Regions from separate parts of the Pseudomonas sp. KB-10 genome, predicted to be linked through region 1. Evidence: predicted binding sites of a transcription regulator. Region 1 holds the regulator's gene; the other holds the start of a gene.

The links. Region 1 encodes sigma-54, which starts transcription at its own class of promoters, with help from an activator protein. Its sites were predicted from a motif close to ANTGGCATNNANNTTGCTNT; they were not measured.
Region 2: glnK (P-II family nitrogen regulator) is a predicted target of sigma-54. The motif match lies at 3,650-3,669, and genes of this name have one in related genera.

Annotation. Positions count from the first base shown of each region.
Region 1 covers NZ_QYYB01000004.1:159,395-164,602, forward strand. The annotation lists gene rapZ (RNase adapter RapZ) at 1-847, opposite strand, end outside; gene ptsN (PTS IIA-like nitrogen regulatory protein PtsN) at 849-1,313, opposite strand; gene hpf (ribosome hibernation-promoting factor, HPF/YfiA family) at 1,326-1,634, opposite strand; gene DXK50_RS12460 (RNA polymerase factor sigma-54) at 1,733-3,226, opposite strand; gene lptB (LPS export ABC transporter ATP-binding protein) at 3,362-4,087, opposite strand; gene lptA (lipopolysaccharide transport periplasmic protein LptA) at 4,087-4,626, opposite strand; gene lptC (LPS export ABC transporter periplasmic protein LptC) at 4,613-5,179, opposite strand; gene DXK50_RS12480 (KdsC family phosphatase) at 5,188-5,208, opposite strand, start outside.
Region 2 covers NZ_QYYB01000001.1:608,436-613,643, forward strand. The annotation lists gene DXK50_RS02745 (HAD family hydrolase) at 1-309, shown strand, start outside; gene sutA (transcriptional regulator SutA) at 603-926, opposite strand; gene DXK50_RS02755 (secondary thiamine-phosphate synthase enzyme YjbQ) at 1,004-1,429, opposite strand; gene DXK50_RS02760 (ammonium transporter) at 1,529-2,782, opposite strand; gene glnK (P-II family nitrogen regulator) at 3,117-3,455, opposite strand; gene DXK50_RS02770 (accessory factor UbiK family protein) at 3,863-4,120, shown strand; gene DXK50_RS02775 (YifB family Mg chelatase-like AAA ATPase) at 4,373-5,208, shown strand, end outside.

The DNA.
Region 1 (5,208 bases):
CGCGGTGACGCACCTGGACGTTCTTCAGCGAGTCTTTGAGTGCCTGGCTGAGGCGGTTGGCCAGATACACCGAGCGGTGGTGGCCGCCTGTGCAACCAATGGCGATGGTGACGTAGGCGCGGTTGCTGGCGGCGAAGCGCGGCAGCCATTTTTCCAGATAGGCGAGGATGTCCTGATACATTTCCTCGACCTCTGGTTGCGCGGCCAGGTAGTCGACCACGGGCTGATCCAGGCCGGAATAGTCGCGCAGCTCAGGCTTCCAGTAAGGGTTGGGCAGGCAACGTGCATCGAACACCAGATCGGCGTCCACCGGCATGCCACGTTTGAATCCGAATGACTCGACCAGAAAGGCGGTCCCGGTCTGCGTCTGGCCGAGCAGGCGCAGCTTGAGCGTATCGCGTAGCTGGTAAAGGTTCAGCCGGGTGGTGTCGATCTTCAGATCGGCACGATCGGTGATGGGCGCGAGCAGCTGGCTTTCGTAGGCGATGGCCTCGGCCAGCGAGCGGTTGTCGTTGGTCAGCGGGTGGCGTCTGCGGGTTTCCGAAAAACGCTTGAGCAGCGTCTCGTCCTCGGCGTCCAGGTAGAGCACATCGCAGCGGATGCTGCGTTTGCGCACTTCTTCGAGCAGCTCCGGAAAGCGCTTGAGCTGGCTCAGCAGGTTGCGTGCATCGATAGAGACGGCGACTTGCGGCAGCAGCATGTCGCTGTGCGGCAGGAAGCGCTCGGCGAGGTCCGGCAGCAAGCCGGCCGGCAGGTTGTCGATGCAATAAAAACCGTTGTCCTCAAGTACATCGAGGGCGGTGCTCTTGCCCGAGCCCGAGCGACCGCTGACGATGATCAGGCGCATGTCATTGACCGTTCTGAATGTCCACCACGACCTGATAGAGATCTTCGCCACTGTTGGCCTGGCGTAGACGTTCACGTACATCCTGGCGGTCGAGCATGCTGGCGATCTGGCGCAGTAGTTCGAGGTGCGCGTCGGTTGCCGCTTCCGGCACCAGCAGGACAAACAGCAGATCGACCGGCGCGCCGTCGATGGCGTCGAAGTCGACGGCGGTATCGAGGTGCAAAACAGCGCTGATCGGTGCACTGCAGCCGGCCAGACGGCAGTGGGGTATGGCGATGCCGTTGCCGAAACCGGTGGAACCGAGCTTCTCGCGGGCGATAAGGCTTTCGAATATGTCCTGGGCATCCAGGTCAGGCAGGTCGCGGGCGACCAGATTGGCGATCTGTTCGAGCACGCGTTTCTTACTGCCGCCCGGCACGTTCACCAGTGAACGGCCGGGGGTCAGGATGTTTTCAAGTCGGATCATGGATGGGGAATGTTAGCGGGCCGTGGCGCCTTGCAGACGCTCGAGCTGCTTTTCCTTGTGCTTGATGAGTTGACGGTCGAGTTTATCGGCCAACAGGTCGATGGCTGCGTACATGTCCTGGTGTTCTGCGTTGGCGACGACTTCGCCGCCGGCAACATGCAGGGTGGCTTCGATCTTCTGCTTGAGTTTCTCGACCTCCATGGTCACCTGAACGTTGGTGATCTTGTCGAAGTGGCGTTCCAGTCGGCCCAGTTTCTCGCCGATGTAGTCACGCAGGGCGTCGGTCACATCCAGCTGATGTCCACTGATGTTGACTTGCATACCGCTTTCTCCTTGTTGCCTTGTGTAAGCGGCGGGTCCGATTCGACCCGCCTCCGGAACACTTTGGCCTGAAGACCTTGGCCTTCAGTCGATCTGACCTACATCAGTCGCTTGCGCTCACTGGAGGGCGCTATACCGAGGGACTCGCGATACTTGGCGACCGTCCGACGGGCGACTTGGATGCCTTGTGCCTCCAGTAAACCAGCGATCTTGCTGTCACTCAACGGCTTTTTCGCGTTTTCTGCGGCAACCAGTTTTTTGATGATCGCGCGGATCGCCGTGGATGAACATTCGCCGCCTTCGGAGGTGCTGACGTGGCTGGAGAAGAAGTATTTCAGCTCGTAAATACCACGCGGGGTGTGCATGAATTTCTGCGTGGTAACGCGTGAAATGGTCGACTCGTGCATGCCTACCGCTTCGGCGATGTCGTGCAGCACCAGAGGCTTCATCGCCTCGTCACCGTAATCGAGAAAACCGCGTTGGTGCTCGACGATCTGCGTGGCCACCTTCATCAGCGTCTCGTTGCGGCTCTGCAGGCTCTTGATGAACCAGCGCGCCTCCTGCAGCTGATTGCGCATGAAGGTGTTGTCGGCGCTGGAGTCGGCGCGTTTGACGAAGCCTGCGTACTGTGGGTTGACGCGCAGGCGCGGCATGGCTTCCTGGTTCAGCTCCACCAGCCAGCGGTCGTTGTGCTTGCGCACGATCACGTCGGGTACGACATACTCCGGCTCGCTGGATTCGATCTGCGAACCCGGGCGCGGATTCAGGCGCTGGATCAGGTCGATGACCTGACGCAGTTCGTCTTCCTTGAGTTTGGTACGGCGCATCAGTTGGGCGTAGTCGCGGCTGCCGAGCAACTCGAGATAATCGCTGACGACGCGCTGGGTTTCGTTCAGCCAGGGCGTATTGGCAGGCAGCTGGCGCAGTTGCAGCAGCAGGCATTCGCGCAGGTCGCGTGCACCGATACCGGCCGGTTCGAACTGCTGGATGCGGTGCAGGACGACTTCCACTTCGTCCAGTTCGACATCCAGCTCGGGGTCGAAGGACTCGGTCACTTCCTCGAGGGTTTCCTCGAGATAGCCGTCGTTGTTGATGCAGTCGATCAGGGTGGCCGCGATCAGCCGGTCCTTGTCCGACATGGGGGCCAGATTCAGTTGCCAGAGCAGGTGACTGTGCAGGCTCTCGCCGCTGGAGGTGCGGGTGGTGAAGTCCCACTCGTCGTCATCGTTGCTGGGCAGGCTGCTGGCACTGGTCTGGTAGATATCTTCCCAGGCGGTATCGACTGGCAGCTCGTTGGGGATGCGTTCGCCCCATTCGCCGTCTTCCAGGTTGTCCACGGTGGGCGTGCTTTCCTGGTAGCTCTCTTCCTTGCTCGGGGCAGGGGTGGCGCTTTCGGCACCGTCGGCCATCGGATCGCTGTTGTCGAAGTCGTCGCCATCTTCCTGGCGCTCGAGCATGGGGTTGGATTCCAGTGCCTCCTGAATTTCCTGTTGCAGGTCCAGGGTCGACAGTTGGAGGAGGCGGATAGCCTGTTGCAGCTGCGGGGTCATCGTCAGCTGCTGGCCCATCTTGAGGACTAGCGATGGTTTCATTGCAGACCTTAATTTACTGGCGAGTTACGCCTTCCACATCAGGGCGCCGGAGCGCCGCCAGGAAGCAAATTATATGCCTGAATTTCTCGTTCTTGCCTAGAGGGTGCAATATTTCTGTAGCGAAACGTCGCCGACCTAAAGGCGGAATTCGTGGCCCAGATAGACTTCTTTCACTGTCTGGTTGGCGAGGATGGTCTCGGCGTCGCCTTCGGCGATCAACTGCCCGTCGTTGACGATGTAGGCGGTTTCGCAGATATCCAGAGTCTCGCGCACGTTGTGATCGGTGATCAGAATGCCGATACCCTTGGTCTTGAGGTGGTGGATGATCTGTTTGATGTCGCCCACCGAGATCGGGTCGACACCGGCGAAGGGTTCGTCGAGCAGGATGAACTTGGGATTGGTCGCCAGGGCGCGGGCGATCTCCACGCGGCGGCGCTCACCACCGGACAGGCTCATGCCCAGGCTGTCGGCGATATGGTGGATATGGAACTCCTGCAGCAGGCTGTCCAGTTCCGCCTTGCGCCCGGCGCGGTCCAGGTCCTTGCGCGTTTCCAGAATGGCCATGATGTTGTCCGCCACCGACAGCTTGCGGAAGATCGAGGCTTCCTGCGGCAGGTAGCCGATGCCGGCGCGCGCGCGCCCGTGCATGGGCTGATGGCTGACGTCCAGGTCGTCGATCAGCACGCGGCCCTGATCGGCGCGTACCAGGCCAACGATCATATAGAAGCAGGTGGTCTTGCCGGCGCCATTGGGGCCGAGCAGGCCGACGATCTGACCGCTTTCGATGCTCAGGCTGACGTCACGCACGACCTGGCGGCTCTTGTAGCTTTTCGCCAGGTGTTGGGCTTTGAGAATGGCCATTACTGCTGCTGATCCGCGGGTTTGTTCTTCGGTTGGATGACCATGTCGATGCGTGGACGCGGCGTGCTGACGTTGCCGCCCGTGGCGCGACCTGCATTGACGATCTGGCGGCGGGTGTCGTACACGATCTTCTCGCCTTCGAATGTATTACCTTCCTGAATCACCTTGGCCTGATCGATCAGTACGATGCGCTCGTTGCTGGCGAAGTACTGGATGGTCTTGCCGTAGGCCTTGACGATCTCCTTGTCCTCGGCCGGCTTCTGCTCGTAGTAGGCCAGATTGCCTACCGAGGTGAAGACATCGATATCGCCGCTGGCGGTCTGCGTGATGGTCACGGTGTCGCCGGTGATCTTCAGGGTGCCCTGGGTGATGATCACATCGCCGCGGTAGACGGCTACGCCTTGCTTGTCATCCAGCTCGGCACTGTCGGCCTGGATGCGGATCGGCTGGTCGCGGTCCGATGGCAGTGCCCAGGCAGCCGCGCTTCCCAATGCGGCGCCGAGGCTGATAATCAGGGGGAGGGTATTAACGAACCTCATGCTGGCCTCTTACGTTGGACTGCAGGAGCATCCTGCCGTCATTCAAGTACGCTTTCATTCCTTGTGCCGTGGTCACCCCGTTGGCCGCGACGATTCTAACGGCTTGCTCGGTCTGCGCATATTCCTTGTCGGGAATAACGGTCATGCGGCTACTGGTGATGATGGTTGGACGATTCTTGGCATCGGTGCGGGCGATACGCACGTCGTCGATCAGTTCCACCTCGACGCCGCCGGGAGAGACCTCGGCGCGCTGGCTGGTCACCTTCCACGGCAGTTCGGTGCCGCGATAGAGGTCGAGCTTGGGTGTGTCGATCAGGGTGATGTCGGTGCTCTTGACGTGTTCGAGCTTGTCCGCGGTCATGCGGTAGTGCAGTTTGCCGTCGTCCTGGAACTGTACGGTACGCGCGCCGAGGACATAGAAGTCGACGACGTTGTCGTCGCCACCCTGTTGGGTCACGCGGGTGCTGTCCGGTGCGAGGTTCCAGTAGCCCAGAGCGGCCACCACGACTGCAATCAGGGCAAAGATCAGAGTATTTAAAAGTTTACGCGGCATGCTGTTCTCTACAGGTAGGCGGCCTGGGC
Region 2 (5,208 bases), on a different contig from region 1:
GCAGACGTGCGTCGCCTGGGCCTGTCGGACTATTTCCAGTTCGCCCTGTGCGCCGAGGAACTGGGCATCGGCAAGCCCGACCCGAAGCCCTTCCGTGAAGCCTTGAGCCGCGCAGGCGGCATTGCCGCCGAGCGCGCCGTGCATATCGGCGATCATCCCAGCGACGATATCGCCGGCGCTCAGGCCGCCGGCATGCGGGCGATCTGGTTCAACCCGCAAGGGCGCGCCTGGGAGGGCGAAACCACGCCGGATGCGCAGATCGCCAGCCTGGCCGAACTGCCGGCATTGCTGGGTAGCTGGACGCGCTGACTGGCTGAGTGGTCCTTAACGCCTGAGGACAAGCCGCGCCACGGCGTTGATACTCGAGACACAACCGCTGCTCAGTGATCAGGTAGCCGGCATATTTGCGTGGTTTTCGGCCCTCTCCCCCAGCCCCTCTCCCATAAATGGGAGAGGGGTGCCAAGCGCGCACGACCACAAATGAACAGCCTGGCCGCCTCACCGGTGCCGACGAGCCTCGGACGGTGCGTACGCATCGCCGCCGGAGACGGCGGGCAACAAAAAACCCGCCACTGGGGCGGGTTCCTTGCAGCGAGCCGTCCTCAGATGGGGCGGCTGCCGTATTTGCTGTCGGGCTTCTTGGGTGGGTCGGCGACCACGTTGGGCTCCACCTCCTGCACCTTGCCGCCACGGGCGAGAAACTCTTCCATGGCACGAGCCAGGGCGTCGCGTTCCTTTTGCTTGGCTTCGATGCTGGGCATTTCGTCGACTTCAACGGCTTTGGCCTTGCTCTTCTTGCCGCTGGCTACGGCTTCGCCATCACCCTCGTCGTCGCCACTGTCGCCGTCATCGGCGGCAGCCAGCTCCTCGCCATCGTCCTCGTCAGCCCCTTCCAGATCATCTTGTTCCAGGTCTTCGTCGCTCATGTTCAACCTCATGACTTGCGAAAAGCAGGTTAGTTATAGCCCAGCCGCGCAATCTGCACTGCACGGCCGGAAAAAATTCAAATAGCCTCCCCGAACAGGGTCGCCAACACTCGCCGGCTACCGCCATGATCGCGGTGCTCGCCGAGGTAGATACCCTGCCAGGTGCCCAACGCCAAGCGTCCATCCTGTATCGGCAGCTGCAACTGAAAACCCAGCAAACTGCCCTTGAAGTGCGCCGGCAAATCATCCGGCCCTTCGTAATCGTGTTCGTAACCCGCCTCACCCTGTGGCACCAGACGGTTGAAAAAGCGCTCGAAATCGCGGCGCACCGCGGGGTCGGCGTTCTCGTTCACCGTTAGCGATGCCGAGGTGTGCTGCAGCCACAGATGCAACAGACCCACACGGATCTGCGCCAGTTCCGGCAATTTCTCCAGCACCTCTTCGGTCACCAGATGAAAGCCACGTTCACGCGGACGCAGGCTGATGATGCGTTGCTGCCACATGCCGTTTTCTCACTCTCGAAGGCTCCAGCGCGCGCATTCTAGCGTGCTGTCAGAAAAAACAAAGGGCGCCAAAAGGCGCCCTTGTCATTCCGGCGAAGCTTACTTCTTGCCGGTGAACTCCGGGTAGGCTTCCATGCCGCACTCGGCGATATCCACACCCTCGTATTCCTCTTCCTCGCTGACGCGCAGGCCGATCACCGCCTTGATGATTCCCCAAACGATCAGACTGGCGATGAACACCCAGGCGAAGATGCAGGCGATACCCAGCAACTGGGCACCCAGCGAGGCGTCGCCATTGGTCAGGCATACGGCCAGCAGCCCCCAGATGCCGGCCACGCCGTGCACGGAGATGGCACCGACCGGATCGTCGATCTTGATCTTGTCCAGACCAAGGATGGAGAACACCACCAGCACACCGCCTACGCCGCCGATCAGGGTGGCCTGCAGCGCACTCGGAGTCAGCGGTTCGGCGGTGATGGCAACCAGACCGGCCAGCGCGCCGTTGAGCGCCATGGTCAGGTCAGCCTTGCCGAACAGGATACGCGCGGTAATCAGCGCGACGATCAGGCCACCGGCAGCGGCCATGTTGGTGTTGACGAAGACCTGAGCGACAGCATTGGCATCCTCGATGGTACTCATCTTCAATTGCGAGCCACCGTTGAAGCCGAACCAGCCCATCCACAGGATGAAGGTACCGAGCGTTGCCAGCGGCAGGTTGGCACCGGGAATGGCGTTGACCTGGCCGTTGGCGCCGTACTTGCCCTTGCGTGCGCCCAGCAGCAGGACACCGGCCAGAGCTGCGGCGGCACCGGCCATGTGCACCACGCCGGAGCCGGCGAAGTCGAGGAAACCCGCTTCGTTGAGGAAGCCCGAACCCCACTTCCAGAAGCCCTGGATCGGGTAGATGAAACCGGTCATGACTACGGCGAAAGCGAGGAAGGCCCACAGCTTCATGCGCTCGGCCACCGCACCGGAAACGACCGACATGCAGGTCGCAGCGAAGACGATCTGAAAGAAGAAGTCCGAGCGGGCCGAGTAGTAGGGCGCATCGTCGCCACCGGCCAGAACGGCCTCGGCAGTGTTCTCATCACCGATGAGGAAGCCCAGGCTCGGCAGGATGCCGCCCTCAGGGCTGGAGTACATGATGTGGTAACCGATCACCAGGTACATGACGCTGGCGATGGCATACAGGGCGATGTTCTTGGTGAGGATCTCGGTGGTGTTCTTGGCGCGCACCAGGCCGGATTCGAGCATGGCAAAGCCCGCCGCCATCCACATCACCAGGGCACCACAGATCAGAAAGTAGAAGGTATCGAAGCCGTACTGCAATGCAGTCAATGCTGTGTTATCCATTTTTCACCTCTTGCCGGCGCTTTCGTTGTGCGCTGTTCGGTTGAAACGTCCAGGTTGGCGCCGGACGCGTTCCGCATGCTTTACAGGTCGTTGCCACGCTCGTTCTGGATCAGCGGAACCCCTGCGCCGTGAGGCGACCAGGCATTCCCATCACTAGGCCGAGCGCAGGACCTGAAGAGGGTCTGGCACAGCAGAGCGGCGAAGGTCTCGCCAGCTCCGGCATTCGCCCTCGAAAACAGCACCTGGCCAGAATTCGAGGACAAAAGGGCTCCTAGCCCTGCGAAAGTTCGCAGAGTCATGGGTTTACTCCTGGGGCGTGGGGTTCGGAGGCTGGTTAGATCGCGTCGGTATCGGTTTCGCCGGTACGGATACGAATCGCCTGTTCCAGGTTGACTACGAAAATCTTGCCGTCGCCGATCTTGCCGGTGTTGGCAGCCTTGGTGATGGCCTCGATCACGCGGTCCAGCTGATCGTCAGCAATGGCCACGTCGATCTTCACCTTGGGCAGGAAGTCGACCACGTACTCAGCACCGCGATACAGCTCGGTATGGCCTTTCTGGCGGCCGAAGCCCTTGACCTCGGTGACGGTAATGCCCTGCACGCCGATCTCCGACAGCGACTCGCGCACGTCGTCCAGCTTGAACGGCTTGATGATGGCAGTGACTAGCTTCATGAAACTTTCTCCCGTGTAAGGTGGACTTGCCCCAGGAATTACGAACCCGGCTCAAGTCTAAGCGCAGTGTCTGGCTTTTGTAATGCACCGACCGTTCCAGCCTGGCCTGGCCGATACCCACCAACCGCTCCCGGCGAAACACTCCGCTTCGCCTGCCACACCGGTACTGCATCGGTGCATGCGTCGCAGGGGTCTAAGCAGAAAGCTTGCCAGCTCCTTTAAATGCGCCATCTTTCAGGCTTTTACCGGTGCACAGGGTCAGCGCCTGCCATTCAGGGTGAATCCTCCGCACAATATTGGTGCAACGGCGCATTGCCGGGTGCTCATAAATCGTGCAGCCAACCCCCCGAACGTCCCGACTGCAGTCGCGTGCTACACTGCCGACCATCTGTTTAGGGAACCTCACCATGCTGCCGCCGAAAGCCCTGCTCGACACCCTCAGTAGCCACGCCTCGCGCCTGTTCAGCGGCGATAGCCCGTTGCCGCGCGCAGAACTGGAAGCCCAGTTCAAAGCCCTGCTGCAAAGTGGTTTCAGCAAGCTGGAGCTGGTCAGCCGAGAAGAGTTCGACAGCCAGATGGTGGTACTGGCCCGTACCCGCGCCCGCCTCGAAGCGCTGGAAGCCAAGGTCGCCGAGCTGGAAGCCAAGCTCACTGCCGCAGACTAAGGCTATGTTGTAGGAGCGGCTTCAGCCGCGAACAGGCTTCGCGGCTGAAGCCGCTCCTACAGCAGGCCGTTGAAAAACGTAGGCGAGGCCGGCAAGACAATACCGATGGCGGCCCCGCAAAAACGGCCGAAAAAGCGCAGTTTACGTGCTGTAAATGAGCATTTTGAGGCCGTTTTTAACGCAGTATTGCCAACGCAGGTAGTTTTTCAACAGCCTGATAGGCACTGCACCCCACCTGATCAAGGAGCGATCATGTCCCTGGCCATCGTCCACAGCCGCGCCCAGGTCGGCGTCGAAGCACCGGCCGTCACCGTCGAAGCGCACCTGGCCAACGGCCTGCCCTCTCTTGCGCTGGTAGGCCTGCCGGAGACCGCGGTCAAGGAAAGCAAGGACCGCGTGCGCAGCGCCATCCTCAATGCCGCGTTCGAGTTTCCGAGCAAGCGCATCACCCTGAATCTGGCGCCGGCAGACCTGCCGAAGGACGGCGGCCGCTTCGATCTCGCCATCGCTCTGGGCATTCTCGCTGCCAGCGGCCAGGTACCGGCTGAGTCGCTCGACGAATACGAATGCCTGGGCGAGCTGGCGCTATCGGGCGCAGTGCGTCCGGTACAGGGCGTATTGCCGGCCGCCTTGGCAGCGCGCCAAGCCGGGCGCACCCTGTTGGTGCCTCAGGCCAATGCCGAGGAAGCCAGCCTCGCTTCCGGACTGAAGGTCATCGCCGTGGAGCATCTACTGCAGATCGCCGCACACCTCAACGGCAGCGCACCACTCGAGCCCTATGCCGCACAGGGATTGCTCAGACAGAGCCTGCCCTATCCGGATCTGGCCGAAGTCCAGGGCCAGCTGGCGGCCAAACGTGCGCTGCTGGTGGCTGCCGCCGGCTCGCACAATTTGCTGCTCAGTGGTCCGCCCGGTACCGGCAAGACGCTGCTGGCCAGCCGCCTGCCCGGCCTGCTGCCACCGCTGGACGAGAGCGAGGCGCTGCAGGTGGCCGCGATCCATTCGGTGGCCAGCCATACGCCGCTGCAGCACTGGCCGCAGAGGCCCTTTCGGACTCCGCACCATAGCGCCTCCGGGCCGGCGCTGGT